3 regions of the Corynebacterium sp. HMSC071B10 genome follow, and region 1 is predicted to be linked to each of the others. Evidence: predicted binding sites of a transcription regulator. Region 1 holds the regulator's gene; each other region holds the start of a gene.
What was found. Region 1 encodes LexA, which represses DNA repair genes until DNA is damaged. Its sites were predicted from a motif close to CGAACANNTGTTCG; they were not measured.
Positions count from the first base shown of each region.

Region 2: the regulator LexA is predicted to act here: its motif matches at 6,890-6,903, upstream of HMPREF2990_RS06705 (HNH endonuclease signature motif containing protein).
Region 3: the regulator LexA is predicted to act here: its motif matches at 7,848-7,861, upstream of HMPREF2990_RS04065 (HNH endonuclease signature motif containing protein).

Region 1 covers NZ_KV818007.1:221,780-231,991, forward strand. The annotation lists gene hflX (GTPase HflX) at 1-969, shown strand, start outside; gene HMPREF2990_RS07715 (uracil-xanthine permease family protein) at 1,020-2,297, shown strand; gene HMPREF2990_RS07720 (HPr family phosphocarrier protein) at 2,367-2,636, opposite strand; gene HMPREF2990_RS07725 (PTS fructose transporter subunit IIABC) at 2,689-4,764, opposite strand; gene HMPREF2990_RS07730 (1-phosphofructokinase family hexose kinase) at 4,780-5,760, opposite strand; gene HMPREF2990_RS07735 (DeoR/GlpR family DNA-binding transcription regulator) at 5,950-6,741, opposite strand; gene lexA (transcriptional repressor LexA) at 6,905-7,585, opposite strand; gene HMPREF2990_RS12725 (hypothetical protein) at 7,806-8,174, shown strand; gene nrdR (transcriptional regulator NrdR) at 8,256-8,714, shown strand; gene hrpA (ATP-dependent RNA helicase HrpA) at 8,719-10,212, opposite strand, start outside.
Region 2 covers NZ_KV818006.1:182,212-192,423, reverse strand. The annotation lists gene HMPREF2990_RS06750 (cytochrome c biogenesis CcdA family protein) at 1-300, shown strand, start outside; gene HMPREF2990_RS06745 (cytochrome c biogenesis protein ResB) at 301-1,929, shown strand; gene ccsB (c-type cytochrome biogenesis protein CcsB) at 1,969-2,991, shown strand; gene galE (UDP-glucose 4-epimerase GalE) at 3,005-3,985, shown strand; gene HMPREF2990_RS06730 (hypothetical protein) at 3,982-4,239, opposite strand; gene HMPREF2990_RS06725 (DUF4229 domain-containing protein) at 4,279-4,587, shown strand; gene HMPREF2990_RS06720 (AEC family transporter) at 4,604-5,518, opposite strand; gene HMPREF2990_RS06715 (hypothetical protein) at 5,605-6,132, shown strand; gene HMPREF2990_RS06710 (hypothetical protein) at 6,126-6,449, shown strand; gene HMPREF2990_RS06705 (HNH endonuclease signature motif containing protein) at 6,996-8,147, shown strand; gene HMPREF2990_RS06700 (1,4-dihydroxy-2-naphthoate polyprenyltransferase) at 8,086-9,060, opposite strand; gene HMPREF2990_RS06695 (glycosyltransferase) at 9,109-9,984, shown strand.
Region 3 covers NZ_KV817997.1:85,831-96,042, reverse strand. The annotation lists gene HMPREF2990_RS04095 (AbrB family transcriptional regulator) at 1-756, opposite strand, end outside; gene HMPREF2990_RS04090 (TSUP family transporter) at 782-1,543, shown strand; gene HMPREF2990_RS04085 (TetR/AcrR family transcriptional regulator) at 1,563-2,162, shown strand; gene HMPREF2990_RS04080 (basic amino acid/polyamine antiporter) at 2,155-3,618, opposite strand; gene HMPREF2990_RS04075 (ATP-dependent RNA helicase) at 3,653-5,824, opposite strand; gene thpR (RNA 2',3'-cyclic phosphodiesterase) at 5,850-6,392, shown strand; gene HMPREF2990_RS04065 (HNH endonuclease signature motif containing protein) at 6,389-7,810, opposite strand; gene HMPREF2990_RS04060 (sugar O-acetyltransferase) at 7,912-8,445, opposite strand; gene HMPREF2990_RS04055 (LysE family translocator) at 8,463-9,041, shown strand; gene HMPREF2990_RS04050 (SDR family oxidoreductase) at 9,046-9,759, shown strand; gene HMPREF2990_RS04045 (heavy metal-binding domain-containing protein) at 9,777-10,073, shown strand; partial or broken gene HMPREF2990_RS04040 (RNA-binding S4 domain-containing protein) at 10,074-10,212, shown strand, end outside.

The DNA of each region.
Region 1 (10,212 bases):
GCCCAGCACGCGAAGAGCAACGAGGGTAAAGCCCAGGTGTCGCTGGCGCAGATGGAGTACCTGTTCTCCCGTACCCGCGGCTGGGGCGGCAACCTGTCGCGCCAGGCCGGTGGTCGGGCCGGATCCAACGGCGGCGTGGGTCTGCGTGGTCCCGGTGAGACCAGGATTGAGGCGGACCGCCGCCGCCTGCGCGCGGACATGGCGCGCCTGCGCCACGAGCTCAAGGGCATGAAGACGGTACGCGAGGTCAAGCGCGCCCGCCGTAATCGCTCGACCACGCCGCAGATCGCCATCGCGGGCTACACCAACGCGGGCAAGTCCTCGCTGATCAACGCGATGACGGACGCGGGCGTGCTCGTTGAGGATGCGCTCTTTGCCACCCTCGACCCTGCCACGCGCCGCGCCCAGCTTGCCGACGGCCGCACGGTCGTCCTCACCGACACCGTCGGCTTCGTCCGCCACCTGCCAACCCAGCTGGTCGAGGCGTTCAAGTCCACCCTGGAGGAGGTCACCAACGCCGACCTGGTGCTGCACGTGGTGGACGGCTCCGACCCCTTCCCGCTGAAGCAGATCGAGGCGGTCAACGAGGTGCTCGCGGAGATCACCCGCGACTCGGGCGAAGAGATCCCGCCGGAGATCGTGGTGGTCAACAAGATCGACCAGGCCGACCCGCTCGTCCTCGCCGAGCTGCGCCACGCCTTCGATAAGTCCGGCCGCGACGTCGTCTTCGTTTCCGCGCTCACAGGCGAGGGCATCCCCGAACTCGAGGGCAAGGTCGAGCAGTTCCTCAACACGCTTGACGCGCACGTGGAGATGCTCGTGCCCTACACGCGCGGCGATGTCGTCTCCCACATCCACGAGGCCGGCACCGTGCGCAACGAGGCCTACGAGGAAGACGGCACGCGTATCGACGTCCGCCTGCCGCACGTGCTCGCCGAGCAGTACGCCGAGTTCGTCGTCGCAAAGTAGCCCCGCGCGGAATTGTGTGACACCTGGGTGCGCGCCTTAGACTCCCAGGTGTGAAACAGACACTTGGTTGGTCCCTCCATGGCGACGGCCGCACCGTGAAACCCGGTGCCGTCGTCGCACCCGATGAACGTTTGAGCTGGTCGCGTACCGTCGGCATCGGCATGCAGCACGTCGTCGCCATGTTCGGCGCAACGCTGCTCGTGCCGACGCTGACCGGGTTCCCGGTCAACACGACGCTGCTGTTTTCCGGGCTCGGCACGATCATCTTCCTCCTGATCACCCGCAATCGGCTGCCAAGCTACCTGGGCTCGTCGTTCGCCTTCATAGCTCCGCTGTCCGCCTCGCAGCAGTACGGCATCGGCGCGCAGTTGGGCGGCGTGCTCGTCACCGGTGTCCTGCTCATCCTCGTCGGCGTGGTGGTGCACGTGGCCGGCAAGCGCGTCATCGACGCGGTCATGCCCCCGGCCGTCACGGGCGCGATCGTGGCGCTTATCGGCTTCAACCTTGCGCCAACCGCGGTGAGCAACGTGGAGACTCAACCCGCCGTCGCGGGCGTCACACTCGCCACCATCGTGCTGGTCACCGTCGCCACGCGCGGCATGGCCTCGCGCCTAAGCATCCTCATCGGCGTCGTGGTCGGCTGGGCCTTTGCAGCTGCCACGGGCGGGCTTTCCGACGACGCGCTTTCCACCATCGGCGCGGCCCCCTGGGTCGGCCTGCCGGAGTTCCACAGCCCCGAGTTCCACCTCTCCGCCATCCTGGTGACGCTGCCGGTGCTGGTGGTACTGATCGCGGAGAACGTCGGCCACGTCAAAGCCGTCTCCGAGATGACGCACCGCGACCTCGACCCGCTGCAGGGCAAGGCGCTGATTGGCGACGGCATCGCCACCACCCTTGCCGGCACCTTCGGCGGCTCCGGCACGACCACGTACGCCGAGAACATCGGGGTCATGGCCGCGACTAAGGTGTATTCGACCGCCGCGTACTGGGTGGCCTCGCTCTTCGCTATCGCGCTGGCCTTTGTTCCGAAGTTCGGTGCGGTGATCTTCACCATCCCGGCCGGCGTGCTCGGCGGGGCGTGCCTGGTGCTCTACGGGCTCATCGGCATGCTGGGTGTGCGCATCTGGCAGGAAAACCAGGTGGACTTCACCAACCCGGTCAACCTCACCGCGGCCGCCGTCGCGCTCATCGTGGGCATCGGCAACCTGTCCTTTACTGTTGGCCAGGTCACCCTGGAGGGCATCGCGATTGGTTCCGTTGGCATCATCGTGTTCTACCCGCTCATGCGTTGGGCGTACGAGACGATCGGGGAGGGGCAGTACCGCTAACTCTAACGTCGAAGCCCCCGGCACCAAGATCACGGTGCCGGGGGCTTGAAGCGTGCTTTAAGCGAAGGCTTACTCCTCGTCGAGGTTCTGCTCGATCAGCGCGGCGATCTTGTCCACCGCGGCTGCGTTCTCGGACTCGACGGTGACCTCGTCGCCGAACTCGGCGCCCATCGCCATAATCATCAGCGAGGACGCGGCATCCGTCTCATCGTCCTCGTCGCCACCGACGAGGGTGAGGATGATCTCGTCATCGAACTCGCCGGCTGCATCGGCGATGATGGTTGCGGGGCGGGCGTGCAGCCCAACCGTGGAACCGACCTTGACAGTCTTGGAAGCCATAGTGAGAATCCTTTCTTTTGGTGTTTACGTGCTAGTCTAGGCGCGCGTGTGCTTAGGCCGCCACCGTTTCCGGGGCCTGATTTTCCGATTGCTCCTTGGCAGCGGCGGCTTTCTGAATCTCTTCGTTCGGCCAGAACTGCTTGATGGCAATTACGGCCACGGTAGCTACCGCTACGCCCGCAGCCAGGGCGATGAACATGCCCCACCACGGCTCGTAGGCGAAGATGACGAAGATACCGCCGTGCGGTGCCTGGCACCCCACGCCCAGGCCCATGGAAACCGCGCCCGCAGTCGCGCCGCCGAGCATCATCGCCGGGATGACGCGGAAGGGGTCAGCCGCGGCAAAGGGGATCGCGCCTTCGGAGACAAACGACAGGCCGAGAAGCCAGGCCGACTTACCGTTCTCCTGCTCAGCCGGGGTGAACAGCTGCTTGCGCAGGAAAGTAGCGATGGACAGCGCGATCGGCGGAACCATGCCGGCGATCATGACGGCGGCCATGATCTCGAAGCTTGCGTCCGTGCCTGCCGACAGACCGGCAGTACCGAAGAGGTAGGCGGCCTTGTTGACCGGGCCGCCCAGGTCGAAGCACATCATCAGGCCGATGATGATGCCCAGCAGGATCGCGGAGGAGCCACTCATGGACTCCAGCCAATCGGTCAAGCCCAGCATGAGTGATTCGAGCGGGCGACCGAGCAGAAGGAACATGATCAAGCCCACGACCAGCGAGGTCAACAGCGGGATGATCACGACCGGCATCAGCGAGCCGAGCCAACGCGGTACGCGCCAGGTCTGAATCCAGTAGGCAATTACACCGGCGAGCAGACCGGTGACCAAGCCACCGATGAAGCCCGCGCCGACCATGACAGAGATTGCGCCGCCAATGAAGCCCGGGGCGATACCGGGGCGGCCCGCCAGGCCATAGCCGATGTAGCCGGAGAGCGCGGCAACGACGAAGTTCATGCCCATCTGCCCGGTGGCGAAGAGCACGGCACCGAGGTAGAGGGCCCAGCCGGAGCGTTCGAAGGTCATGGCGGTGCCGTCGACAAGCACTTCATGGCCCGGCAGGTTGGTGGGCGAGTGCTGGAGCACGAGCGCCTCCCAGGCGTTGGCCATGTCGTAGCCGCCGACGAGGAAGCCGAGCGCGAGCAGGAGGCCGCCTGCAGCCACGAAGGGCACCATGTAGGACACGCCGGTCATGATCGCCTGCTGCAGGCGCTTCGGCCAGGGCTGACCGTCGCTGGAGGCGGCGGAGTCCTCGCCCGCCGACTCGGAGGCCGCCTCGACGCGCTTGGCGTTGGGGTCCTTCGCGGCGGCGATGGCCTCGTCGATGAGCGCGTCCGGGCTGTTCACCCCGCGCTTGACGGGGGTGTCGACGACCGGCTTGCCCGCGAAACGACCCTTGTCGCGGACAGCGACGTCGTGGGCGAAGATGACCGCGTCGGCGCTGTCGATGAAGGACTGCTCGAGCGGGTCGCCGCCCGAGGAGCCCTGGGGCTCGACGATGAGCTCGACGTTGTCGCGCTTCTGCGCGGCCTGGGTGAGCGCGTCGGCGGCCATGTAGGTGTGCGCGATACCGGTGGCACACGAGGTCACCGCAGCGATGCGGATGACCTCGGGCTTCTTCTCAGCTCTTGCCGCTGGCGCAGCCGGGGCCGCCTTCTTTTTCTTCGGCTCGGCGTTGACGACTGCAAGCACGGCGTCGACGATCTCCTGCTCCGTCGTGGCGGCGCGCAGGGTCTCCACGAAGTCACCGCGAACGAGCGCGCGGGCGAGCTTCGACAGAATCTTCAGGTGCGCCTTGCCGCCGGACTCCGGCGCGCCGATGATGAAGACCAGCTCGGCGTCGCCGTCGGGGCCGGAGAAGTCCACGGGCGCGGACAGGCGGGCAAACGCGAGCGTCGGTTCGTTGACCGCAGCGACGCGGCAGTGCGGGATGGCGACCCGGCCGTTGACGCCGGTGCCGGCCTTCTCTTCACGAGCGGTCGCCGCAGCCGCGACTTCCGCGGCGTCAGTTGCGCGACCGGCGGCGGCCATCAGCTCGGCGAGGTGTCCAATGACCTCACTCGGCTGGCCACCGAAATCAACATCAAGCCTGACCAGGTCAGGCGTAATCAGTGGTGCGTTCATAGTGTGTCCTTCCACTTACACGCGAGGGAATGGGGCGGGGGCATCGAGCGCGACGACTTCAACGCGCGCACAATCAACATCCGCCGGGGAGGGGATACCGGTGCCGGGCAGGGAAGCGGCCGCGGACCCGTAGGCGACGGCTTGCTGCAGGCACTCGGCGAAAGACTTGTCTGCCACGCGCGCCATGACGTAGCCGGCCAGCGAGCTGTCGCCCGCGCCGACCGTCGAGCGCACAGTCACCTTCGGCGCTGCTGCGGCCCAGGCCCCGTCTGCTGTGACGAGGCACGCGCCCGCGCCGCCGAGGGTGACCAGCACTTCGGCCACACCGCGGTCGACGAGTTCGCGAGCGGCGCGCAGAATCGAGTCGTAGTCGCCGCGGGCGGCGTCGGCTTCGAGAGCGCGCCCGTCGCCGTCGGTAAGCTGCGCGAGTTCGAAGGCATTCGGCTTCATGATGGTCGGCGCGGCCTGCTCGAGGCGCTCACCGAGCGCGCGCAACGGCGCGTCGGAGGTGTCCACCGCGATCAGCGGCACAGTGTCGCGCAGCTGAGCAGTGAGATCGGCGTACCAATCGAGCGGTGCGCCTGGCGGCAGGGATCCGGCGAGCACCGCGGCGTCGGCCTTGTGCGCGTGCTCAGCCAATTGCTTCTCGACGTCCACCCGTTGCTCCCCGGACAACTCCGGGCCAAGCTCGTTGATCTTGGTGGTCGTGCCGTCGGCTTCCGTCAGCGCGGTGTTCGTGCGCACGAAACCGTCGACCGCGATCGGCACAAACGGCACATTGATCCGGCCTACTGCCTGCAGAAACGGATCATTCTCACCGCATGGCGCGAGCGCCAGCGTTTCCCCGCCTGCCTTGGCGATGGCGTGGGAGACGTTGATGCCTTTGCCACCGGCTTCGCGGCTGGCGGCGTGTGCGCGGACGACTTCGCCGCGGACGACCTGGTCGACGGACAGGGTGGCGTCAATACTGGGGTTTGGTGTCAACGTGATGATCACGGGGTACTCCGTACTGTCGATGTCCGGTGTTTTCTACCCCCGGTGTGTCATACCCCGCGGGCAGTGCACTTCAAGTGCCCTTGAACAGCGACAAAGCGGTCGTGTGAGCACCACGTGCTACGCCCAATTATGCCCGATCGTGTGGGAATACTCAAGGAAACGGGCATAAACCCACATACGTGGGGGGGCTTACCCCTCCTCCTCGGTGAGGATGACCTGCACCCCGTTGCGCTCAATCTCCTCGACGAAGGAGGCTGGCGCGTCGGCATCCGTGATGAGCACGTCGATATCGTCGATCGAGCCGAAGCTGACCAGGTAGTCGTTGCCCAGCTTGGAGGAATCACACATCACCACAACCTTGCGAGCGTTGGTTACCATGGCCTGCTTCACCGCTGCCTCCTGCGCGTCTGCGGTGGAAAGCCCGTGGTCGATGGTGAGTGCGTTCGTGCCGATGAAAGCCACGTCGGCCCGCAGGATGGCGAGCGATCGCAGCGCGATATCGCCGACGACAGCCTGGGTGATCGCGCGAACGTTGCCTCCGAGCAGCTGCACGTCCTGCACGTCGGCGCTCGAGAGGTCAAGCGCGGTGGGCAGCGAGTTTGTTACGATGTGGCACTCGCGTGCTGGCGGGTGTTTTGCCATGAGCGAGGCGAGCCCGTTGATCGTGGTGCCGGAATCTAAAAAGATCGAGCCGCCAGGCTTGTCTGGCACAAAATTCAGCGCGGCGCGTGCGATCGCGAGCTTCGCAGCAGAAGCGGTTCGGTAGCGAGCGTCGAGCGGGAACTCTGTGGTGAGGAACGATTGGCTGGCCACGGCACCGCCGTGCACGCGGTGGACCAGCCCCTCGGTGTCCAGCACAGCCAGGTCGCGGCGGATTGTTTCCGCGGTTACCCCGAACTTCCCAGCAAGTTCTGTGACGTTGACCCGTCCCTCAACTGCAGTCAGCGAGGCGATCTGCCGCCGACGTTCTTCTGCGTACACGGCGCTCCTTCGGCTCCTTTGGCACACTAAGCAAAAACCAACACGTTGACCGTATTGTTGCAAAAATCGGTGCCCGGTTACACCCTTTTACTTCCGTTTCCCCCGCTTTGGGGGCGGCGAAAGCCACACTTTGTGCGGCATGCCGACCCGCATCAGGGGTGATTTACAGGGTGCGGAAGACGGAGACGACGCGGCCCATGATCTCGGCATGCGTACCGTCGATAGGCGAGTAGGCGTCATTGTGTGGCAAAAGCCACACGCCGGTGGAGTCCTTGTGAAACTCCTTTACCGTTGCCTCGCCGTCAAGCAGTGCGGCAACGAATTCGCCCTCCTCTGCTACCGGCTGGGAGCGCACCACGACCCAGTCGCCGGGCAGGATGCCTGCATCCCGCATTGACTCGCCAACAACCTGCAGCATGAACAGGTCGCCGTCTCCCAAAAGCTCCTCGGGCAGCGGGTAGTAGCTCGTCACATTCTCCTCGGCGAGGATCGGGGAGCCGGCGGCAATCTGGCCGACAACAGGAACGTAACGCGCATTCGAAGCATCTTCCGGGGCCTCCGCCGCCGGAGCCTTCTGGCGCTGCTTTGTGTTGGGCAGGTGGCGGAGATCAACCGCACGCGGTTTGTTCGGGTCCCGGCGCAGGAAGCCCTTCTTCTCCAGCTCTTTGAGTTGGTATGCGACAGAAGACGTGGATTGTAGCCCCGCCGCATCTCCGATCTCGCGAATGCTCGGCGGATATCCGCGCAGCACCACCGCGTCCTGGATAACCTCCAGGATCCTGCGCTGGCGATCAGACAAAACGCTCATGTCTAAGTTCTTGTTTTCGGGTTTCTTGCGTGCCATGGGTGCTCCTTAATTGTGAAATTGGTGGCGCGTATCGCGCACTCTCTAACCTACCAGACAGGGCAAGGGTGTTCGACTTCTTCTTTGTGGGGTAGACAGCGTTGTGTTTGGGGTGCTATAAATCGAACACGTAACCTAATGTCGAACATATGGGCGCGAGACCGTTCGGTAATGTTCGTCCGGTTTTTAGAATGAAGAAAACGCACAAAGGAGCACAACAATGACCATCATGCACAACCACCCGTATTCGGTCGCTACGAGCGCGAAGTCACGTGGGTATCGCGGATACCCTGTTGCAGAATGGGACCTCATGGAACGAGAACTTTCTGCACGAGAGGTACGCCCTGTTCGAACGCTCAATGTTTCGACTCCGCAGCGAACCGAGACGAGGCCGCAAGCGCGATATATTGGGGATAGCGAAAAATTACAGTTCGAATCCCGCCGCGAAAAGCGCGAAAGCGTACTGGTGGGAATCGGACTTGGAATCGCGCTTATCCTGGGATCTGCAATTGGCGGCGTGTTCTCGCCGGAACAGTCAGGTCACACCTTGCCCACCGAGGCAGAGTTCGCCTTTTACGCACAGCATTAGGTTGCACTGTCTCTCTGGCTGCGGCACCGGGTAGCGTAGGCAAGCAAGAGGATAGATGCCTAGCTGCCGGAGGAGACCGCGATGTACTGCCCGTTCTGCCACCACGAACACTCGCGGGTGACCGACTCGCGCATGATAGACGCTGGTGCCGCAATTCGGCGCCGCCGCGAGTGCACCGAGTGCGGCGGCCGCTTCACCACGGTGGAGAAGGCGGTCCTGACAGTGGTGAAGAGAAACGGCGTGAGCGAGCCCTTCGACCGCGACAAGCTCATCGTGGGTGTGCGCAGGGCGTGCCAGGGCCGCGACGTGTCTGATGACGCGCTCAAACGGCTCGCGCAGCAAGTCGAAGAAACCGTCCGTTCGCACGGCAGCTCCCAGGTGCCCGCCAACGAGATTGGGCTGGCCGTCCTCGAGCCGCTGCGCGCGCTCGATGAGGTGGCGTACCTGCGTTTCGCGTCGGTGTACAAGTCCTTCGAGAGCGCTGACGACTTCGAATCCGAAATCCGGCTGATGCGCCGCCGCGACAAGGACGACTTCTAGGCACCTAGCGCAGCTTGTCCACCATCTTTTCGATCCGGCGGGCGCTGACTGGCTTCGGCGTGCCGAGCCGCTGCGCAAAAATACTCACGCGCAGTTCCTCGATGCGCCACAGTACGTCCTTGTACGCGCGTGTTTTTTCCCGCCCCGCTGGTAGCGTCTTGCGCTTCGCTTCCAGGTAGGCCTTTGCAGTGTCGATGACCTCCTGGCGGTCCGCATCGCGGTCCGGGTCCATCCGCATGTCCTCCAGCCGCAGGCGCATGGCCTCGATGTAGCGCGGCAAGTGCTGGAGGTTGACTAGCCCGTGGATCGTCAGCGCGTTCTTCGGGAGGAAAAACGCCAGCTGCGACTTCATGTCGTCGATGGCTGGGCCCTCCCACTGGGAAAGCTCGCTGGCCATGTTGGCGTACGCCACCAAGCCCGGTGTGACTCCTACCACCATGCGGCGCACTGCGCCCGGCACCTCCGGCTTGATACGCGCGACGAGTGCGTCGAAGTCTTCCGGCGTACGCACCGGCCCGCCGTGCTTGATCAGAAGATCGCGGATAGAGGCGACGCGGGCATCCTCGACCAAGCCCGCGGCACCGCCGTGTGGGTACTGGTCGACTGCGACCTTCTGGCGCAGCGGCAAGCCCTTCGTCATCTGCTGCGGGGAGACCGAGATCTTGCGCAACAGCATGGTCAGCGTCGCCGTCATCATTGAGGCATCCGCCGCGGCCTTGGTGGGGAAGACCTTCACGCGCACGCCATCGCGTGTCACCTCGAGGGCGGGGTAGGCGTCGACCTCGTTGCCGTCGATGGTGGTCGGCACCGTCTCAGGCACCTCGCCGAGCGAGTCGGCGGTCCAAGCTTGTACTGCCTTCGACTCGGAGGCGCGGCCCGCCTTGGACACCGACGACGAGATTTTGCCCGCCTGCCTGCGCTTGAGGGCATCGACATCTTTGTCGTGGTCGACGATGTCGCCACGGCGATCGATCGCGGCGAAGGTGACCCGCAGGTGCGCCGGCAGCCGGCTCGGGTTGAAGTCAGAGCCGTTGACCCCGCTTGCGCCGAGGCGTTGCAGGGCGGTGGCGAAGGCGTCGACAAGCGAGGGCTCCTGCGTATCCAAAAGCGGCAGCGCGCGCTGGGCGAAGTCGGGGGCGGGCACCACCGTGGTGCGGATGCCCTTCGGTAGCGTGCGGATGAGCTCGGTGAGCAGCTCCTCGCGCAGGCCCGGCACGAGCCAGTCGAAGCCGGCCGGGTCAAAGCCGGCGAGCAGTGGGACGGGGACCTCGACGGTGACGCCGTCGAAGGGGTCGCCAGGCTCGAACTTGTAGCGCAGGGCATAGTCGATGGAGCCGCTGCGCAGCGTTTCGGGGAAGGCGGCCTCGGAGGTGTCGGTACCGGCGTCGTCAAGCAGCGCGTCCGGGTCGAAGTCCAAAAAGTGTGCATCTTTGCGCCGCTGCTTTTTCCACCAGGAATCGAAGTGGCGGGCGGTGGTCACGCTCTCGGGCAACTTCGC
Region 2 (10,212 bases), on a different contig from region 1:
CCAACGCTCGCGGCGATCATCTCGGTGTCGGTGGGCACGGAAGGCATGACCGCGGCGCGCGGCGTGTTGCTGGTGGTGGCGTACTGTCTGGGGCTGGGCCTGCCGTTCGTCCTGGTGGCGCTGGGTTCGGCGAAGGCGGTGCGCAGCGTCGATTTTCTGCGCCGCCACTCGCGCACAATTCAAATCATCGGCGGCGTGCTCATGATTCTCGTGGGCGTCATGCTGGTGTCGGGCCTGTGGGACCTGTTTGTTGGCTGGTCGAGGCAGTGGATCGTTGGATATGGAGCGACGGTGATTTAGGTGAAGCAAGTGTGGACGTGGCTGCGCAAGGCGTGGCACTGGCTGACCAGTATGCGCACGGCACTCGTGCTGCTTTTCCTGCTCTCGCTGGCCTCGATCCCGGGCTCGCTGTTGCCGCAGCGCAACGTGAGCGAGTCGCTGGTCAACGACTACCTCGACGCCAATCCGACGATGGGGCCGATCTACGATCGCCTGCAGCTTTTCGACGTCTTCAGCTCCACCTGGTTCGTCGCCATCGTCACCCTGCTCATGGTGTCGCTGATCGGCTGCATCATCCCGCGCTCGATCGACCACTGGCGCGCCTACCGCGCCCAGCCCACACGCGCCCCGCGTTACCTCTCCCGCATGCCGCTGCACGCACAAGGCGAGGTCGTCGGCAGCCGCGAGGAGGTCGAGGCGAAGGTCCGCGGCCTGCTGAAGCGCTGGCACGTGGCCGCCTACTCGCCAGAGGAGGACCGCGCGGGCACCTATTCCATCTCGGCGGAGCGCGGGTATACGCGCGAGCTGATGAATCTGCTGTTCCACATCGGGATTGTGGGCATGATCGTCGCTTTCGCCGCGGGCCGCATGGTCTACTACGAGGGCCAGGTCATTGTGGTGACGAACTCGGAGTCGGAGTACGCGGTGCCGGTGGAGCAGTCCACCGAGTTCTGCAATACTTCGCCCGCCAACTTCGACGTCTTCCGCGCCGGCCCGCTTTTCGACGGCACCGGGCTCACCCCTTTCTGCATCGATGCCAAAAACTTCCGCGCCGAGTACCTGAACAACGGGCAAGCGAACGGCTTCTGGTCCGACATCTCCTACACGGACGATTTGAGCGCGCCGAAGGAGGACTGGCAGGAGACCACCCTGGCGGTGAACCACCCGCTGCGTATCCACGGCGACCGCGTGTACCTGCAGGGCCACGGCTTTGCCCCGCAGGTGACGGTGACGTGGCCGAACGGCGAGTCGCGCACGCAGATGATGCAGTTCCGCCCGAATGATTTACAGACCTTCCTGTCCTCCGGTGTGATGCGCTTCGACCCGCCGGCAGGCATGTACCCGGACCTTCAGGAGCGCCGCCAGCACCAGATCGCGCTCGAGGGCAACTTCGCGCCGACCGCCGAGTGGGGCGGGGAGAACGGCGACACGTTAGCTTCCGGCTTCCCCTCGATGGATAACCCGGCGATCTCGATGGACATTTACCGCGGCGACTCGGGGCTGGACTCGGGCCGCCCGCAGAACATTTTCGTGCTGGACCAGATGCTCATCGCCGATGGTCGCCTGCAGAAGGTGGAGCGGGTCAACCTCGCCCCGGGCGAGGAGGTCACCATTGACGGCGGGGTGAAGGTGCGCTTCGACGGCGCGGCCGAGTATGCCAACTACCAGATCTCGCGCGACCCGACGCAGATGTGGGCGCTTTTGGCCTCCACGATCATGCTGGTCGCCCTGGCCGGCTCGCTGACTATTAAGCGCCGTCGCATCTGGGTGCGCCTCACGCCGGCCGCAGGCGGCGTCACCGCCGTGGAGATCGCCGGCCTTGCGCGCACCGACCGCGCTGGATGGGGCCCGGAGTTTCGGGAGCTTGCCGCCGAGATCCTTGGGCAAGCGGAGGAAGATGACCCCGAAGAGGTGGATGACCTCGGATAACCTTGGAAAACAAGGTGTCGATAAGGTAAGTTGACAACCATGCTTGTCAACACCACCATGGCGGAGCTGTCCGATCTCACGTTTCGCACTGCATTCATCATTTACATCGTCGCGCTTTTGATGTCGTGCGTGTACTACGGCCGCGTCCTCGCGGTCGTGGACGCGCGTCGTGAGCGCAGCGAGAAGCGTGCGCAGGAGCGCACGGAAGAGAGGATTGCGGTCGGCGCGGGCGGTCCCGCGGTCGTCGAGAAGCAACTGCCCTCTGAGCAGGACCTGGATGAGGCGTACGAGGCGCGGGTGGCTAACGCCCGCAAGTGGTCGGGCATGACGCAGGCCCTGGTGTGGTTCGGTGTGGCCCTGCACCTGGTGGCTTTTGTCACCCGCGGTATCGCGGCGCAGCGCTTCCCGCTGGGCAACCTGTACGAGTACATCCTGTTTATGACCGCGGTGATTATGGTGGCTGCCGCGATCGTGATTGGGCGCAAGGGCTGGCACACGATTTGGCCGTGGCTGCTGTTCCCGATGGTGGTGGCGATGTTCCTCAACTCGACGGTCTTCCACATGAAGGCCGCCCCGGTGGTGCCGGCGCTGCAGTCCTACTGGCTACCGGTGCACGTCTCCACGGTGTCGATCGGTGCCTCGGTCGGTATCGTCTCCGGTGTGTTCGCGCTGCTGTACCTGCTGCGCATGTGGCAGCCGAAGGGTGAGGAGCACGGCTTCATTGGCAAGATTGTGCACCCGTTGCCGTCGGCAAAGACGCTGGACCAGATCACCTACAAGACGGCGATCATTACGCTGCCGCTGTTTGGCATCGGCATCGTCTTCGGCGCGATCTGGGCCGAGGTGGCCTGGGGCCGCCCGTGGAACTGGGACGCGAAGGAAACCGTGTCCATGATCACCTGGATCCTGTACGCCGCCTACCTGCACGCGCGCGCAACCGCGGGTTGGAAGAATTCGAAGGCTGCGTGGATTAACGTGTTTGCCCTGGCCATGACGATCTTCAACATGACCTACGTCAACACCGTGATCGCCGGCCTGCACTCCTACGCCGGGCTGAACTAGGGAGGCGCGTTACATGAAGGTCCTCATTACCGGTGGCGCCGGTTTTATCGGCTCCACCATCGCTTCCTGCTGCGAAGACAACGGGATGACCCCGGTGATCCTGGACGACTACTCCACCGGCCTGCGCGTCTTTGCCGAGCGCTTCGCCCACTACGAGGGCGACATCGCGGATGTGGCGCTGCTGCACCGCATCATGGACGAGCACCCGGACATCGAGGCCGTCGTCCACTGCGCGGCGAAGATCATCGTGCCGGAGTCCGTCGCCAAGCCGCTGTACTACTACGAGAACAACGTGGGTAAGGCGACCACCTGCGTGCGTGCGCTCGCCGAGCGCGGCGTGAAGCGCGTCCTGCTCAGCTCGACCGCGGCGATGTACGCGCCCGACGAGCGCCTGCTTGTCGACGAGCAGAGCGCCTGCGACCCCTCGAGCCCGTACGCGGCGTCGAAGTGGATGCTGGAGCGCGTGCTTGCCGACGCCGCCGCGGCCGGCCTCATCCAAGCCACCTCCCTGCGCTACTTCAACCCGATCGGCGCGGACCCCAAGCTGCGCACCGGCCTGCAGAACCCGGCACCCTCGCACGCACTCGGCAAGATGATTTCCGCATACCAAGCGGGCGAGCCGTTTACCGTCACCGGTGTCGAGTGGGCCACCCGCGACGGCTCGGGCCTGCGCGACTACGTCCACGTGTGGGATCTGGCGCGCGCGCACGTCGCGGCGCTGCAGGCGGACCTTGCCGACTACGAGGTGATCAACCTGGGCACCGGCCAGGGCACGACCGTCTTCGAGCTGGCCGACGCGGTCGGCGAGGCGACGGGCACCCCGCTCGAGGTGCGCACCGCCCCGCCGCGCGACGGGGACGTCGCAGGTTGCGCTACTCGCACCGACAAGGCTGCTCGCCTGCTTGGATGGCGCGCGGAGCGCAGCGTCGCTGACGGGGTCCGCGATTCACTCGCGTGGGCAAAGCGCCTGCCCGAGGTGCTTGAGCGGGGCTAGTTCTCGCCGTTTTCTTCGCGGCGACGGCGGCGTTCTTCCTCTTCCCGGCGCTTGCGCTCTGCTTCTTCGCGGGCGCGGCGCTCTTTGAAGCGGTTTTTCTCGATGTTCCAGAGGAAGTCTTCATCATCGTCGGGCCCCTTAATCTGCGGGCGCTGCTGGGCCTGCTCGATGCGTTGCTGCGAGCCGGGCCCGAACGCGCGCCACATCAGGTAGATGGCGACGACGATGAGCACGAGGAGTAGTAGCCTTCCCATAACTTCCAACATACTTGGTTGCCGTCTAGGGTTAGGTATATGCGACAACAAGCCCCCGAGCTCGACCCCGCCGCCCGTTCCCGCGCTAACAAAGCTGCCGCGGTGTATGGCCTGTGCCGACTCGGGCTGTTCATCGCGCTGACCGTGGTGATCCAGGGGGCCGCGCTGCTCATCGGCGCTCCAGTGCCGCTGATTATGTCCGCACTGCTTGCCCTGATCGTGGCGTTCCCGCTGTCCATGCTGGTGTTCAAGCGCCAGCGCATCGAGGCCACCGAGGCGGTCGCCCAGTGGCGCGAGCAGCGCAAGGCGCGCAAGGAGTGGATCGCCAGCGAGCTCGCTGAGCGCTAGTCTTAGCAGACTAGCGTTATCCGAAAAGTGCCGCGATGACCAGCATCGCGGGCAGTGAGAGGAACGTGGTGAGGAAGACGGTGTCGCGTGCGACTGTCTCACCGACGCGGTAGGTGGCCGTGTAGTTGTACACGTTCTGTGCCGTGGGCAGCGCGGAGAGGATGAGTGCCGCGTAGAGCTGCGTGCCGTTCAGTCCCATGGCCGTGCCGACGAGCAGGGCGAGGGCGGGCATGGCGACGAGTTTGAGGGTGGTGGCGGTGAGCGTCGGCAAGCGCTCTTGCGAAAGCACACCATCTCCCTTGAGCGAGGCACCGAAGCTCATGAGAATCATCGGGATCGAAGCCCCGCCGAGGATCTCCAGCGGCGCCATCACCGGCTCAGGCACCTGCCAGCCGGAGGTCGAGACGGCGAACCCCGCGAAGGCCGCGAGCACGACTGGGGCGGTGAGGCCGGCGATAAAGGAGCTGCCGATCGAGCGCAGGCCGCCGCCCTCGGCGTTGAGCCCCGCGATGATGATGGGGGAGAGCACCGCCATCTGCAGGACGAGCGCGGGGATGACGTAGGTGGCGTCGCCAATCACGTAGGTGGCAATCGGCAGGCCGATGTTGACCGAGTTGTAATAGCTTGACGACGCCGCCCCCGCCATCGTCTCTGCAACACTGCGGCGGAAGAACAGCGCGCTGAGCCCCCAGTAGATCGCCATCGTCGCCACCGAGGCAATGGCGATGACCCCCACCACCGGCGAGGCGAACGCCGAGGTGTCCGAGGTTGCCACGCTGGAGAAGATCAGCGCCGGGGTGGCCGCCCAGAACGCGATGCGGTTGAGTTGCAGGCGCGCCTCGCCCTTGCCAATCACGCCTTTCTGCGCGAGCACGAAGCCCACACCGATCACGGCGAAGATGATGGCGAAGCCCGTCAACACGTCCAGCACGAGAAAAACAACCTTTCGCGAGACTTTCAGGATTACGTGAACATTGTTCCCTACGCTACTGGGCAATGCGTCAAGGAGGTGCAAGCATGAATCAGCGCACGCGGCTGCTGGCCGTGAGTATTGCGGCCGGCCTCGGTCTGGCGGGGTGCGGCAACTACGTCAACGTCGAGGTCATCGGCGCATCTGGGTTCTCCCACAACGAGCAAGGCGAGATCATCGCTCACGTGCATACCTGCGGGGAGTCGATCAGCCAGCTCGACATCGCGGCGGATCGGCTGGGGCTGGTTGACGACGAGCCAAACGAGGTCCTCGCACGCTACTTCGCCCCCGAAGCACAGTCCGGGCACATCCAGGTGAACTTGAGCGATCCCGCGCCGTGGGCCGAGCAATTGCCTCTCGACGCCACGTACCCCGACAACCGCGCCCTCCTCCTTACCCCCGCGCCTGACGACGACGGGGGCAACGGCGTCTTCCGCCCGGAGAGGACAATTGCGTCTGCGAGCGCGACGAAACGCGAAATCCTGGAGCAGCCAGCTGGTACCGTGCTGAGCGTAAGTGCCTACGATGGGAGTGTGCAGACGTGGACTCAAGCAGAATTCGACGCGGCGTGCTAGCCGAGTCGGCTGTGTTTGGCATCTTCGCCGTGGTGTCGCTGGTTATGCTGCTGGCGTCGTCTGTACTTGGGCCTGCGGGGTGGGCCGTGGTGCTGCTGCTCGGCCACCCGCTGCTGGCGCTCGCGCTCGCAGCGTGGGACACGGTGCGTGCTGAGAAGGTCAACTGGCTGTGGTGCGTGGTGCCGCCGGTGGTGCAGGCGCTGGAGATCCTCGTGATCATGAACCCGACTGCGCTGCCGTTTGTGGCGCTGGTGGTGCTCGGCGGCGCGCTCGGGCTTGGGTTGGGCTACGTGATCCTGCGGGGCAAGCGGCGCTAGGCGGGGGAGTCCGCGGCCGCGGACTGTTCTGGGGGCCGTCCGCGAGTCTGCGGCCGCAGACTTTTTGAGGTTCCTCATCTGCCATTCCAAACTCGCGTGGTGTGCTTAATCGAGAAATGTCACATTTTAATCACAACGTCCACTACCTGTTGCGCTCGAACATGTGTATGTATATAACGGAAGGCAAAACCACCCACCCAAACCGCCGTGCCGCAGAATTGAGAGACCGTCATGGACCTTGTCATCCCGGAAGAAGAAAAACTCGCTGCTCAACTAGCAAAGAATATCCACGTCAACCACGATGATTCCACTGTTGCCCGTGCGCGGATGCTTGATGCCGTCGGGCAGTTCGATGAGGAGGAGTGTGCGCCGCGCCTAGGTTCGAAAACTACCGCCGCTTGGTTAATACGTGATCTACGTATCCCCCGTAGTACTGCATTCGAGTATGTATTCGTTGCCAGAGGGATACGACGATATCGCATGCTTTATGAGTCATTCGAAAAAGCGCGGATTAGTTACACCACCGTCAGGTGGCTGTTGAACTACATGAATGAGGAGAACGAGGGCGAACTCGTCGCAGCCGCCGAAGCAATGTGCTTCTCCGAGCTTCAGCAGAAGCTTGCCGGTGTGGAGCCGAACGATGATAAAGACCCCACCGAGCCGTACTTCCGGCTCAACAAGCGCAAAGACGGGATGGTCCACCTCGACGTCCTCCTGCCAGCCGTCACCGGTGAGGAACTTCTCGCCGCGCTCAAACTCGCGCAGCTGGCCAACCACGGTCTTGACGGCGCGACACCCGAAGAGTTGGACGACCCCGAAGCGCTCGACGCGCTCCTGAAACAGGCGGAAGCCACCGAAGAGGCCTGCCCGGCGAAGAAAACCGCCCCGCCAGGTGCCAACCGCAAGAGCATCTGGGAGGACATCAAATCGACCGCCGAAGCGCTTGACGGGGAGCACAACGCCTCGCGCTTCGGCCCGCCTGAGCCTCGCAACTTTTATTCCGCCTTCATCGCCATGATCAACATGGTGCGCACCAGCCCCTCAAGCCCGCTCCGCACCCCAGGCGCCCACGTGAACATCATGGTCACCGAGGACGGCCGGGCCTGGATGCCCAACAACCTGCAGGCCAAATCCTCCGCGGTGGAAAGCTACATCGCCAACGCCATGGTCCGCTTCCACGTGCTGGATAGCCAGGGGCTCACGCTCAACGTGAGCCGCCAACAGCGCTTCGCCACTGACGGTCAGGTCGCTGCACTCCTGGCCAGCTGGGACCACCAATGTGCCATGCCCGGATGTACGCATACCCGTTTTCTCCAGATGCACCACATCAAAGACTGGTCCCGCAACGGGGAGACCAACATGGACAACCTGCTTCCCCTGTGCTCGTCCTGCCACTCGCTAGTGAGCAACAACTCGGTGCACATCCGGCAGCGAGGTGGCGACATCCACTACCGCTTCGCCGACGGCACCCGCTTCACCGCTTACAACCGGGCGCACCCCACAGTCCCGCCGAAACCCAGCCCCCGCACGTGCGCCGCCACCTGCACGGCCTGTACGGACGAAAAACAGCCCCAACAGTCTGCGGCCGCAGACTGTCAGGGCCAGGAAAACCGACAGCGCCAAGAGCGGCGCACACCTAGTGCGTCGTGTACGGCACCACCATGCCGGAACCCCAAAGCTGTAAACCCGTCACCGTGAGGGCGGCAGCGGTGAGGATGGACCACAGCAGCATGGCACGACCGTTCATACCTAGTACCGGGATGAGGTCCTTGCCCTGAGCGTGCTGACGTTGCACGGTCAAGATGGAGGACACGGCAAAGGGCAGCGCGGCGAAGCCGAGCAGCGCAAGCGAGTTGCCCAGCAGCAGCGTCACCGCAAACGGCGTCAAGGTCAGCACGGTAAACAGGCGGCGCGCACGCACCTCGCCGATGCGCACCGCCAAGGTGTTTTTGCCTGCAAGCGCGTCCGAATCCAGATCGCGGATGTTGTTGGCCAAGTTCACCGACGCCGAAATCGCGCCGACCGCGATGGCCACCAGCCACCCGTCCACGGTCAACCAGCCCGCCTGGGTAAATTGCGTGCCCAGCACCGCGACGAGCCCGAAGAATACAAACACGGCCAGCTCCCCGAACCCGTAGTAGCCGTAAGGCTTCTTCCCGCCGGTGTAGAACCAGGCCGCAGCGATGCACACCGCGCCGATCAGCACAAGCCACCACGCGCTCATCACTGCGAGAATCACACCCAACACCGCAGCAACAAAGAAGGAGGCAAACGCCGCAAGCTTCACATCCTGCGGGCGCGCTAACCCCGAGGCGGTGATGCGGGTGGGGCCGGTGCGGTCATCGTCGGTGCCGCGGACCCCGTCGGAGTAGTCGTTGGCAAAGTTCACGCCGACGATCAGGGCCCACGCAACGCCGAGCGCCAACAGCGCCTTGCCCAGGTGCATGCCGCCGTTGTACGCAGCGAGGCCCGTACCGGCGATGACGGGCGCGAAAGCGTTCGGCCACGTGTGAGGACGCGCCGCTTGCCACCAGTCGTGAAAAGTCGCAGTCCCGTCAGCACCGCCACCAGTCTGCGCAGAGTCGTTTCCATTGCCCGTCGTGTCAGTCATGCCTCCTATCATGCCCCGATTTGCTCGTGTCGGCTAAAGTTTTGGCTCATGTGGATCGACTATGCGCTTCGGCAAGCACTGGGCGGGGTAGGTGCGCTACTGCGCGCGCCTCAGCTGCGGGTGGTTGCGCGCAAGTCTCCCGCACGCTTCCCTAAAGAGGGCAGCACGGTCATCTCGCTCACTTCCCACGGCCCGCGATTGAAGTCGGCAGTGGTGGCGATTTCCTCCCTCCTCGTTGGTACCAAGCGCCTGCCGGTCTACTTGTGGCTGGATAAAGAGGACTACGAGGGCGAGTGGCCGAAAGGTCTGCACGCGCTCGTGGAACACGGCCTTAAGGTGCGCTGCTCGGACGGGCATTACGGCCCGCACACGAAGTACTACGGCACCTTCCAGGAGTTCGCCGGCACAGGCACCCGCGTCATCACTGTCGACGACGACATGATGTACCCCAAGTGGTTCGCCGAAAAACTCCTCAACGCCTCCGACGCTGACCCCAACAACGTGGTCGCTTACCGCGCTCACGAGATCGTGCTGCAAAACGGACAGCTGGCTCCCTACAGGCAGTGGAAGTCTGTGCAGGACACGGATCCGGACCCACGCCACTTCGCCACCGGGGTATCGGGCGTGGCGTACCCGCCGGCGATGGTGGATGCTGTCGCCGCACAGGGCACTGCTTTTTTGGAGTGCGCCCCGCACGCCGACGACATCTGGCTCAACCGGTGCGCGCTGCGCGCGGGCCACTACGTGCGCCAGGTCTTCCCGCACCCGCGCGAGTTTTCCATGGTGCCGGCCTCCCAGGGCGTGGCGCTAGTGCGGGGCAATCTGCGCGGCGGCAACGACGCCCAGCTGCGCGCCACCTATGCGCAAGAGGACTTGGTTTTGCTTCTCGACGCCGCGTTGTCCCTCAACAAACCAGCACGCTAATCTCCGGCGTATGTAGCTACCTGCAGATCTGGTTGAAGCTGAAACCTGAGTGTGGGCGGGAGTGCTTGGCATGCGCTGCAGGAAGCATCAATCTCGACATGTGTTTTAAGCTTCCCTAAAGTGTTCTGTAGTGCAGCACCTCGCAATGTGAGATAGGTGAAGTGCGCATAACCAAAGACTGGTAGCGGGCCGCACATGCCAGGCCCTGTTCAGCAGCTTGATTGAGGA
Region 3 (10,212 bases), on a different contig from region 1:
GAGTGTGCTGAAGTGCCGCAGCGCTGGCACCGACAGCCCGCCCCCGCAGATCCAGCCGAGGCACAGGAAGGCCCCGATCATCAGTGGCTCCGGCGGCACGATCTCGAAGGGGACCACCGCGCCGCACGCGACCGTCGCAAGCATCGGGCCGAACACGCTGGAGTTTGGGAGCTTCAGGAGCTTCCCCACCGGTTGGCCCACAAGCACGAGCGCCGGGACAAGCAGCCACATCCACCAATAGGGCTCGAGTGCGCTCGGCGCGTGGGTCTGCGGCGCGTCCAAAAGCCCCGCGACCAAAGGCAGCGTCATCGAGACCACCAGCAGGCGCAGGTACTGGGTGAGCGCGACGTAGCGCACGTCCGCGCCCACTTCCTTTGCGATCGCCGGCATCACCGACGCCCCGCCCGCAAGCAACGAGAGCACACCCGTCTCCCGCGAGACCCCACGATCCGCCAGCAGGATGCCGCCGACGAAGGCGAGCATGATCACAAACGCCGCCGCGAGCAGACCCGGCACGATAAAGGGAAGCAAGTCCCGCGGCGGGATGCCTACCAGCGGCAGCGCCGCCATCACGCCGATCGCGCCGCGGGCGAGCTTAAACACCTGCTCGTTGACCCGCAGCTCTTCGCCAGTAGTCAACGCGCACGTGCCGGCGGCGAGAAGCGCGCCGAGGATCCATGCCGCGGGCACGTGCAGCGCGGAGAGTATCCAGCCCAACAGCACGGAGGCCGGGGCGACAAATATCCAACGCTGCATAGGCCCCGATAGTAGCGTGAGCGATATGTCTACTCTCGTGCTGCTCGCTGCCGCGTCTCTTGCCGCCGGGTGGATCGACGCGGTGATCGGCGGCGGGGGCCTCGTGCTCATCCCGGTGCTCATGTCCGCCACCGGGCTCCCCGCCGCGAGTGTCTTGGCCACGAACAAGGTCGCGGCGGTCACTGGTACCGCCTCGGCGGCGGTAACTTTTGTGCGAAAAGTTGGGGTGCCCAAGCTGACCTGGGGCTACGCGCTCGCCGCTGGATGTGCTTCCGCCGGGGGCGCGCTCGCGGTGGCGTTGATTAGCGACTCGGTTGTGCGCCCCATCATCATCGCACTGCTGCTCGCCGTCGGCATCTTCGTCACCTGCAAGCCGGAGTTTGGCACGAAAAACCAGCAGCTGTTTACCCGCCGCCGCGCGATCGCGGGGCTTGCGCTCGCCGGGGCAGTCGGGTTTTACGACGGTATCTTCGGGCCCGGCACCGGCATGTTTCTCATCATGGGCTTTACCGCTGTGTTCTCGCAAGCGTTTCTGCAGTCGGCGGCGATGGCGAAGGTGATCAACACCGCGACTAATCTCGGCGCGCTCGCCGTCTTCATCGCGGGCGGTTACGTGCAGTGGAAGCTCGCGCTCGTGCTCGCCGTGGCGAACGTGGTGGGTGCCCAATTGGGGGCAAGAACGGTGCTCAAGGGCGGCTCGAAACTCGTGCGTGTCGCACTACTTGTGCTGGTAGTCGTCCTTTGTGCTCGACTCGGGTGGCAGGAGTATCTGACTCGGGCGGGCTAGTATGCCAGAATACGTAGCTATGAGCCGTGTAGATAGTCAATCAAAAACATCTGGTGCGAAGAAGCCTACGACGGAGGAGCGCATCTACGACTCTGTGCTGCGCATTGCCCAGCAGGAGGGGTTCGGTGCCACGTCCATCGACGCCGTCGTGGCCGATTCCGGCGTGGCGAAGACGACCATCTACCGGCGCTACGCAGACCGGAAGGAAATGCTGGTCGACGCGCTGGACCACATTGCGATCTCCATCCCGAAGCCCGTCGACTATTGCGAGGCCGGAAAACCGCTGACCAGGGATGCGTTCCGCGACTACATTGCTGAGCTCGGTGCCTTCGTCGAGGACAATGTGGGCACGAGAGTGTTCGGCTCGCTCATCGCCACCGCCGATCCGCTCGTCGTGGCGTGGCGTGACCGCTTCGAGGAGTCCTTCTACGACCAGTTCATCGAGGACATCGAGGACGCGCAGAGCAACGGCACCCTGCGCGCAGGTGTCGATCCGGGCGTGGTGGGCGCGATGGTCGTCGGCGCGGTGATCCTGCGCTCGACCTTCAACGTGGGCAGCGCGAAGCTTTTGGCCAAGCGCATCACTGAGGTGCTGTGGCCGGTGATTGGCGTTAACTGAGGGTGAGGGTGCCGTCGAGAAGCTTGAGCACGGCGACGACGGCACCGAGCACCACAATGCCGACGACGACCCACTCGAAGGCGTTGAACAGGCGCTCCTTGTTGCTGATGCGCGTCCACACATACGGGATGATGCCCGGGACCACCGCGAGCGCGCCGAGCAGCACGTAGACCGGGTCCGCCGCGTAAATCAGCCACAGGGAGTACACGAACCCGACCGCGCCGATGAGCATGTGGCGCTGGTTCTCCGCGCGGGTGGTTTCCGGGCCCGAGTCGTCGAAGCGCGTGCCCGCGTGCGGGTGGCTCAAGCCCTTGCCACGCAAGCTGAGCAGCACGAGGTAGAGCGCCGAGAAGATGTACGGCAGCAGGTACATGATGGTGGCCAGCTGCACCATCGCGTTATACGACGCCTCGTTAGCGAAGAAGATGATCACGAACAGCTGGATGACCAGCGTGGACACCAGCTGCGCGCGGAACGGTGCACCAGAGTTGGTGGTCTTGCCCAGGGCCTTGGGCAGCAGGCCGTCGTTAGCCATGAGCACGATCGGCTCCGCGCACAGCATCTGCCAGGACACGTACGCGCCCAGCACCGACAGGCACAGGCCGATGGAGATGAACACGCCGCCCCACGGGCCGACCACTGCCTCAAGGACTGCGCCCATCGAGTTCTCCGGCAGCGCCGCCAGCTCCGGCTGGGTCAGCACGCCGTAGGAGAGCGTTGACACCGCGACCAGCAGAAGCAGGACGGAGAGGAAGCCGATGATGGTGGCGCGGCCGACGTCGTTACGCGTGCGTGCCTGCTTAGAGTAGACGGATGCGCCCTCGATGCCGATGAACACCCACACCGTGTAGAGCATGATGCCCTGCAGCTGCTGGGAAAACGGAATCGCCGAATTATCGCCCCAAAAGTCGAGCGTGAACTTGTCCCAGGAAAAGCCGAGGAACGCCACCAGCACGATGAAGCACAGGATCGGCACCAGCTTGGCGATCGTCGTGATCACATTCATCACCGCCGCCTGCTTCACCCCGCGCGTGAGCATGGCAAAGATCGTCCACGTCAGGATAGTGACCGCGCCCGCGAGCACCCACGTGTTCTTGAACGCGGGCACGTAGTAGCCGATGGTGGAGAAGAACAGGGTGGCGTAGCCCACCTGCGCCATCACCGAGCCGAGCCAGTAGCCGAGACCGCTGGTGAACCCGATGAAGTCGCCAAGACCCGCGCGCACATACGAATACACGCCGGAGTCCAGGTGCGGCTTCCGACGCGCCAAGATCTGGAACACGAACGCGATCGAGAGCATGCCCACGCCGGCAATCACCCAGCCGATGAGCATCGCCCCGGGGCTCGCCACGGAGCCGATATTCTGCGGCAGGGCGAAGATGCCGGAGCCGATTGTGGAACCGATGATCAGGGAGACCAACGTCCACATAGTCACTGTGTGGGCACGGGTAGTCATGACGGATAAGTTACCTGGCACACCCAGGAAACTGTTAGTTTTGACGCTTTTTAGTCAGCGCGGTCGGCGTGGCGGTCCACGGGTCCTCCGGCCAGGGGTGCTTGGGGTAGCGCCCGCGCATCTCTTTGCGGACGTCTTGGTACGGCCCGTCCCAGAAACTGCGCAGGTCGTCGGTCACCGCGAGCTCGCGCCCGGCAGGAGAAAGCAGGTGGAACAAAAGCTTGCGTCCCGCGATCACCGGCGAGTCTGCGAGTCCAAACGCGAGCTGCAGCTTCACCCGCACGATCGGGCGCCCGGTGGAGTAGTCGATCTTGCCGATCGGCAGCCTTTCCGGCGCGAGCTCGTCAAGCTGTGATGCCTCCGGCCAGGGCAGTTGCCTCAAGAGCGCGTTGCGCATGTTGAGCTGGCTTATCGACGCCCCGTTCGCCAACTCCATGGCTTCCACCGAATAGTCGCCTGTTGCAACGTCCGGCCACGGGTCGCCGAGCTGCTCGTGCAGGAAGTCGAGGCGCGCTTTGAGGCGCTGAGCTCCGTCGTCGAGCTGGAAGTCGCGGAGGGAAAGGTCCTTCAGGGCCCGCTGCGCCTCCTCCGGCGACAGCTGCACCGGCGTGGAGCTCAACTCGATCGCGCCGACGGCCCGGACCTTGCGCCCGCGGACCTTGCCACCTTGGAGGGTTGCGCGTATTTCTTCTGTAACCCGCTCCTCCGGCAGGTGGTAGGGCGCAGCCTCGCGGATGATCGCCCCGCGGGCGGTCCTTTGTACCTCGGCGGCGGCGATCCACTCATCTTTTCCGCCAAAAGTTGCCCGGGTGCCGCTGGCGAGCAGGTATTCGTCGCCGATGCGCTTCGCCACCCACTGCGGAAACGCGGTCGCGATCACGTCGCCGTCTGGGACCTTCGGAGTTGTTGGCACCAGGCGCGCGAGTCGTTTCGCGTCCATGTCGCCAAGCTTTGCGACGCACACCGCCGCCCCCGATCCGTACTTCAGCAACGCGGCACCAAGCCGGGGGTCCAGCGGCAGCGCAACAAGCTTTCGGCCAAAACTTGTGATCGCGTTGTTCTCGTCTAGGGCTCCGAGGTCGCGGAGGGTGGCGTGGGCGTCGGCAAGCGACTGCTCCGGCGGTGGGTCGAGCAGCGGCAGGTCGGGCGAGCCCCACGCCGCGATGGCGAGCGCCGCCGAGGTGAGGTCGCTGGTGGCAATTTCAGGAGAAATGTCGGGCGCGAACTTCTGGAACTCCTCGCGGGAAAACGCCCGGACAACTTCGCCCGGCCCGAGGCGACCCGCGCGGCCCGCCCGCTGCTCCGCGCTGGTGACCGCCTCTGAGACCGTGACCAGGCCCGTCATTCCGCGGTTGTCGCGCCGTGGGACTCGGGAAAGTCCCGCGTCCACGACCCGGCGCACGCCCGGCACGGTAATCGACGACTCAGCGACGCTGGTGGAAACAACCACCTGAGAGTCGCCATTGAGCGCCTCGTCCTGCTCGGCGGAGGAAAGGCGGCCGTGCAGGGGCTTTGCGTCTGTGCAGGTGCCGCACACCAGGTCAACCTCGCGCGCGCCGGGCACGAACACGAGGGTGCGGCGGTCACTATTTTCCGCCAGGCGTGCGACGTGCTGGTAGAACGCGCGGGTGCCTTGGATGCGCTCTGGATGGGGTGCGTATTCAATCTCCAGCGGATGGGTGATTGCCTCCGTCGACAGGATCTGCGCGCGCATGTGGGTGGCAAAGGTTTTCGCATCCAGCGTCGCGGACATCGCGGCAAGGTAGAGGTCCTCGCGCAGCACCGCCACCTCCATGCACACGGCGAGTAGCAGGTCGGTGTCCAGCTGGCGTTCGTGGACCTCGTCGAGGATGACCGCGTTGACGCCGTGAAGATCCGGGTCCTTGAGCAGGCGATTCAGTAAGACTCCCGGCGTCACGAACTCGACGAGCGAGCCGTCCTTGTGCTCGCCGCGGATCGAATACCCAACTTTTTGGCCCAAAGTTGAACCGTCGAGGTGCGCGAGCCTCCTCGCCGCAGACCGGACCGCCACGCGGCGCGGAGCGGTCACGATAGTTTTGCCGACCTTGTTCGCGATCGCCGGCGGCAGCAGCGTTGTCTTACCGGTGCCGGGCGGTGCCTGCACCACGAGCGGCCCGGAATCCGGCAGTTGGTCCAGGGAATTCGCCACGGGCAGGCCCTGTCCGATTTTCGCAAGGTCAAACATGAGTTTCCAGGGTAGCGTGAGGGGCATGAGACGTCTCTTCGCAGCGATCGTCCCACCAGATGAGGTCCGCGAGCACCTCGTCACCGCCTTGCGCCCAATCAGGGACTTCTCCGGCACTGAAACGCGCTGGACCGACCCCGACAACTGGCACATCACCTGCGCCTTCTACGGCAGCCAGCCCAACGACGCCGCCGCCGTGAGCGACCACCTCTCGCAGGCGACTGCGTTTACTCGGCCTCTTCGCCTCCACCTGCGCGGCGCGGGCTGCTTTGACCGCCGCACCCTGTGGATCGGCGTCGGCGGGGACAAAGCGCCGCTCAAAGACCTGATGGCGGACTGCCAACTCGACCCAGAGCAGTGGCACCGCCAGCGCGCCCACCTGACCGTCGCCCGCAAAGGCACCAGGACACGGGACATGCTGCTTCTCGACGACCACGCCCACGCCCTCTCCGTCTACTCCGGCCCCGACTTCACCGTGGATGAAGTCCACCTCATGGAGTCCCACCTCGGCCGGGGCCGCAGCGGCGGGCCGAAGTACGAGGTGGTGGACACGTTCTACCTGCGCTAGGCGGGGAGGAGCTCCGCGAGCGCTCGCTCGACGTAGCTGGAGGGGTCGTAGTCGGGGAGTACGTCTTTGGGCTGGAAGGTCATGCCGTACTCGTCTTCCAGCGCCGCGATGCGTGCCTTGGCCTCCGTGAGGTCCTGGTCGCGGTCGAAGTCGTCGAGGATGGCGTGGCCCTTGGCGTTGAACTCCGCCGTCCGTGCCCGGTTCGCGCGCACGCTGGCGAGGCTGGAGCGCCACCGGGGGTTGGTCGGGGTGACCTGTCGGCCAAGGAGCCCGTCCGGCTCGTTGATCTCGTAGGTGCCGTCGGAAAACAGCCAGATGATGTCGCCGGTGACCGGGTCGGGGACGTAGCTCGCCCGCTTATCCGTCTTCAGGTTGTGGTGGTGCTGGCACAGTGGGAACAGGTTGCCCGGGGTGGTCTCGCCGCCCTCGTCGAAGGGGATGCGGTGGTCTAGCTGGCACGAGTGTGCCGGCGCGGTACAGCCGGGGTAGACGCAGGTGCCGTCGCGAGCGGTGACGTAGTCGCGCATCTCGGCAGTCGGGCTGTAGCTGGGCGTGGAGGCGTTGGCAGCTTCGTCCATGTCCAGCACTTTCGCCCCGGTTTTGGCGATCCACTCATCGAGCGCTGCCGTTGCCTCAGGCCCCGTCCAGCCATGGCCGGGGAACTGCACTGGATCACCCGGCTCGCGGCCTTTCGGCGCGTAGCAGTGCAGGACTGGCGCATTCGTGGGGGTGACCTCGCCGGTGAGCAGCTTGATCATGGCTTCGGCCAGTGTCACCTTGTGCTCGCGCGCCGCCGCCATGATGCTCTTTCGGCACCGGGCGGCGCTGAGCTCGTTTGTGTTCAGCTGCATGATGGACTGCTCGACCCCGTCCAACAGGAAGGCATCGAAGCTGACCTGCTCCTGCGAGCGGGAGCGTTCGCGCTGTTTGCGCTGCTTCTGGTCGTAGGCGCGCTCCGGGTCGATCTGTCGGATCAGCTCCCGGATGCGGCGGGTCACCGTGTGGCGTTGGGGCATGTGCTGGTTGGTGCGGGTGGGGGTGAAGAGGGAGGTCAACGCATCGTCGATAAGCGAGAGCGCCTCGGGGTCGACCTTTTCCCCGAGCTCGGCGAGGACCCGCTCGATGGCGACGAGGTGCGACATGTCGAGCAGGCGGGAGGCGCGGTGGAGCGCTTGCAGGCGCGGGAGGAGGCCCAGCGTGGCGAAGGCGAGGATGCCGCGCTCGACGAAGCCTTTCGACCACGCGGTGGCCTGCTGGATTTGAGTCACACGCATGTCGAAGTCTTCGATTTCGGTGTCGATGTACGGGGAAAAGACGGCGAAGTGGGCGTCGCGGACGGCTTGGCCGGCGGAACTTATTGGGTCGTCGGGTCGTTGGGTACGGAAATGGGCTGGCGGGCTTTTGGTTGTAGTGGTCACGGTGTCACCCCTCGAAATGAACTTTCCTTCAAAGTAGCGCACGCATGTTCTATTCGCAAGGGTTATCGCAGAGGAGATTTGGAAATGGTGGCCTACCTGTGCTAATTCGCGTGCTTTGCGATGTTCCGTTTAACCACAGCGGGCACGCCTGCGGCGAGCGAGTCGTCGGGAAGGTCCTTCGTCACGACCGCCCCCGCAGCGATCACGCACCGGTCGCCGATGTGCACGCCCGGCATGACCATGGCGCCCGCGCCGAACCAGCAGTTTTCGCCGATCACGATGGGTTTCGCGCGCTCCCAGCCAGCGGCGCGATCGTCGGGGTCGAGCGGGTGCTCCACCGTAATGAGCTGGCAGCCGGGCCCGAAGAGGGTGCCCGCGCCGATGGCCACGTCCGCGATGTCGAGGATGGTGCAGTTGAAGTTCATGAAGCAGCCCGGCCCAAAGCGTGTGTTTGCCCCGTACTCCAGGTGGAGCGGCGCCCAGATCTCGGGGACCTCGCTCGATGGGAAGATTTCGGCCAAAAGTTCCCGGGCGCGTTGGGGGTCGGTGTTGTGGAGGGCGTTGAACTCGCGAAGCAGCGCCCAACCTGGCTGGTGGTCGGGCAAGGTCTCCGGCTTATACCAATCATTCGTCATGCGGTTAGGGTAAATGCATGTTTCTGCTTCTTGCCACGTGGATCGCGGCGATTGCGAGCCCGGGCCCGGACCTCTTCCAGCTCATCCGCGTGGGCACGAAGGATCGGCGCGCCGGGGTGTTGTGTGCGCTGGGGATCATGGTGGGCAACACGTGCTGGATTGTGGCGTCGATAGCTGGGCTGAGCGCGCTGGTGAATACGTTTCCGCAGGTCCTTGCGGTGCTGCAGCTGGTGGGCGGCGCGTACCTCGGCTGGATGGGGCTGAGCGCGATCCGCAACGCCAGTAACCCGGACGTGCCGGCGGCGTCGACGGTGCGCAAGCCCTTTCGCCTCGGCTTGGCCACGAACCTTTCCAACCCGAAGGCCATCCTCTTCTTCGGGGCGATCTTCGCGCAGTTTAATGCCGGGGTAATTGAAGCGCTGCTGCTGATCGTGACGGGCGTGGTCTGGTTCGTGGGGTTCGCACTTTTGGCCGCAAAGTTGGGCGGGGTCATCAAAACCTATGGTCACGTGGTGGACAAGGTCACCGGCGCGATCTTCGTGGCGCTCGCAGCGTGGATGATCTTCAGTGGGGCGCGCACAATTTTGTTACCCTAAACACATGACAGTACAAAAAGTAGCGGTAGTCACTGGCGGTTCTGCAGGTATTGGCGCGGCGGCAGCTCGTGCGTTGGCACAGGACGGCTGGCACGTTGTCGTCGCGGCGCGGCGTCTGGACAAGTGCGAGGCGATCGCCAAGGAGATTGGCGGGGTTGCGGCGGAGTTGGATGTGACGGATCAGGTGAGCGTCGATAAGCTTGCGGCCCAGCTCGAGCGGGTCGACCTGGTAGTCAACAACGCGGGCGGCGCGAAGGAACTCGACTTTCTGCGGGACGCGAACGATGCGGACTGGGAGTGGATGTTTGAGACGAATGTGATGGGTACGATGCGGGTCACCCGCGCGCTGTACCCGCAGCTCAAGGCGTCGGAGGGCCTGGTGATCAACGTCGGTTCGGTCGCGGGCACGGACGCGTACAAGGGCGGGTCCGGCTACAACGCGGCGAAGTACGGGCTGCGTGGTATCACCCGTGCATTTCGCCGCGAGGAGGCCGAGCAAAACATCCGCGTCACCGAGATCGACCCGGGCCGCGTGAAGACGGACTTCTCGCTCAACCGGTTCAAGGGCGACGAGGCGAAGGCGGCCGCCGTCTACGAGGGCAAGCTCAACCTCACCGCGGAAGACATCGCGGAGGCGATCCGCTGGGTGGCGAGCCTGCCACCACACGTGAACATCGACACCCTCAACATCATGCCGACTGACCAGGCCGAGCGTTAGCGACTATCGTTGGTCATATGATTCTGACTATGACCCCGAACGTCGAAGGCCGCCAGATCACCGAGTACATGCGCGTGATCGGCGGCGAAACCATCATCGGTCTCGCCATGTTCCGCGACTTCGCAGGTCGCGTCCAGTCGCAGGAGGGCGAGGTCATCCAGGCGCGCGACTCCGCACTCAACGAGCTGTGGAACCGCGCCCAGCAGATGGGCGCCGACGCCGTGGTCTCCGTCGACGTGCAGTACGACGCCCTCGGCGCGGACAACAGCCTGCTCATGGTTACCGCCACCGGCACGGCAGTGAAGTTGGCGTAAATGGACGTCGCAATTTCCGGAGACTCGATCCGGCTCGGCCAATTCCTCAAGCTCGCCAACCTCGTCGAGTCCGGCGGGCACGCGAAGGAAGTCATCGCGGCCGGCGAGGTGAAGGTCAACGGCGAGGTCGTCACCTCGC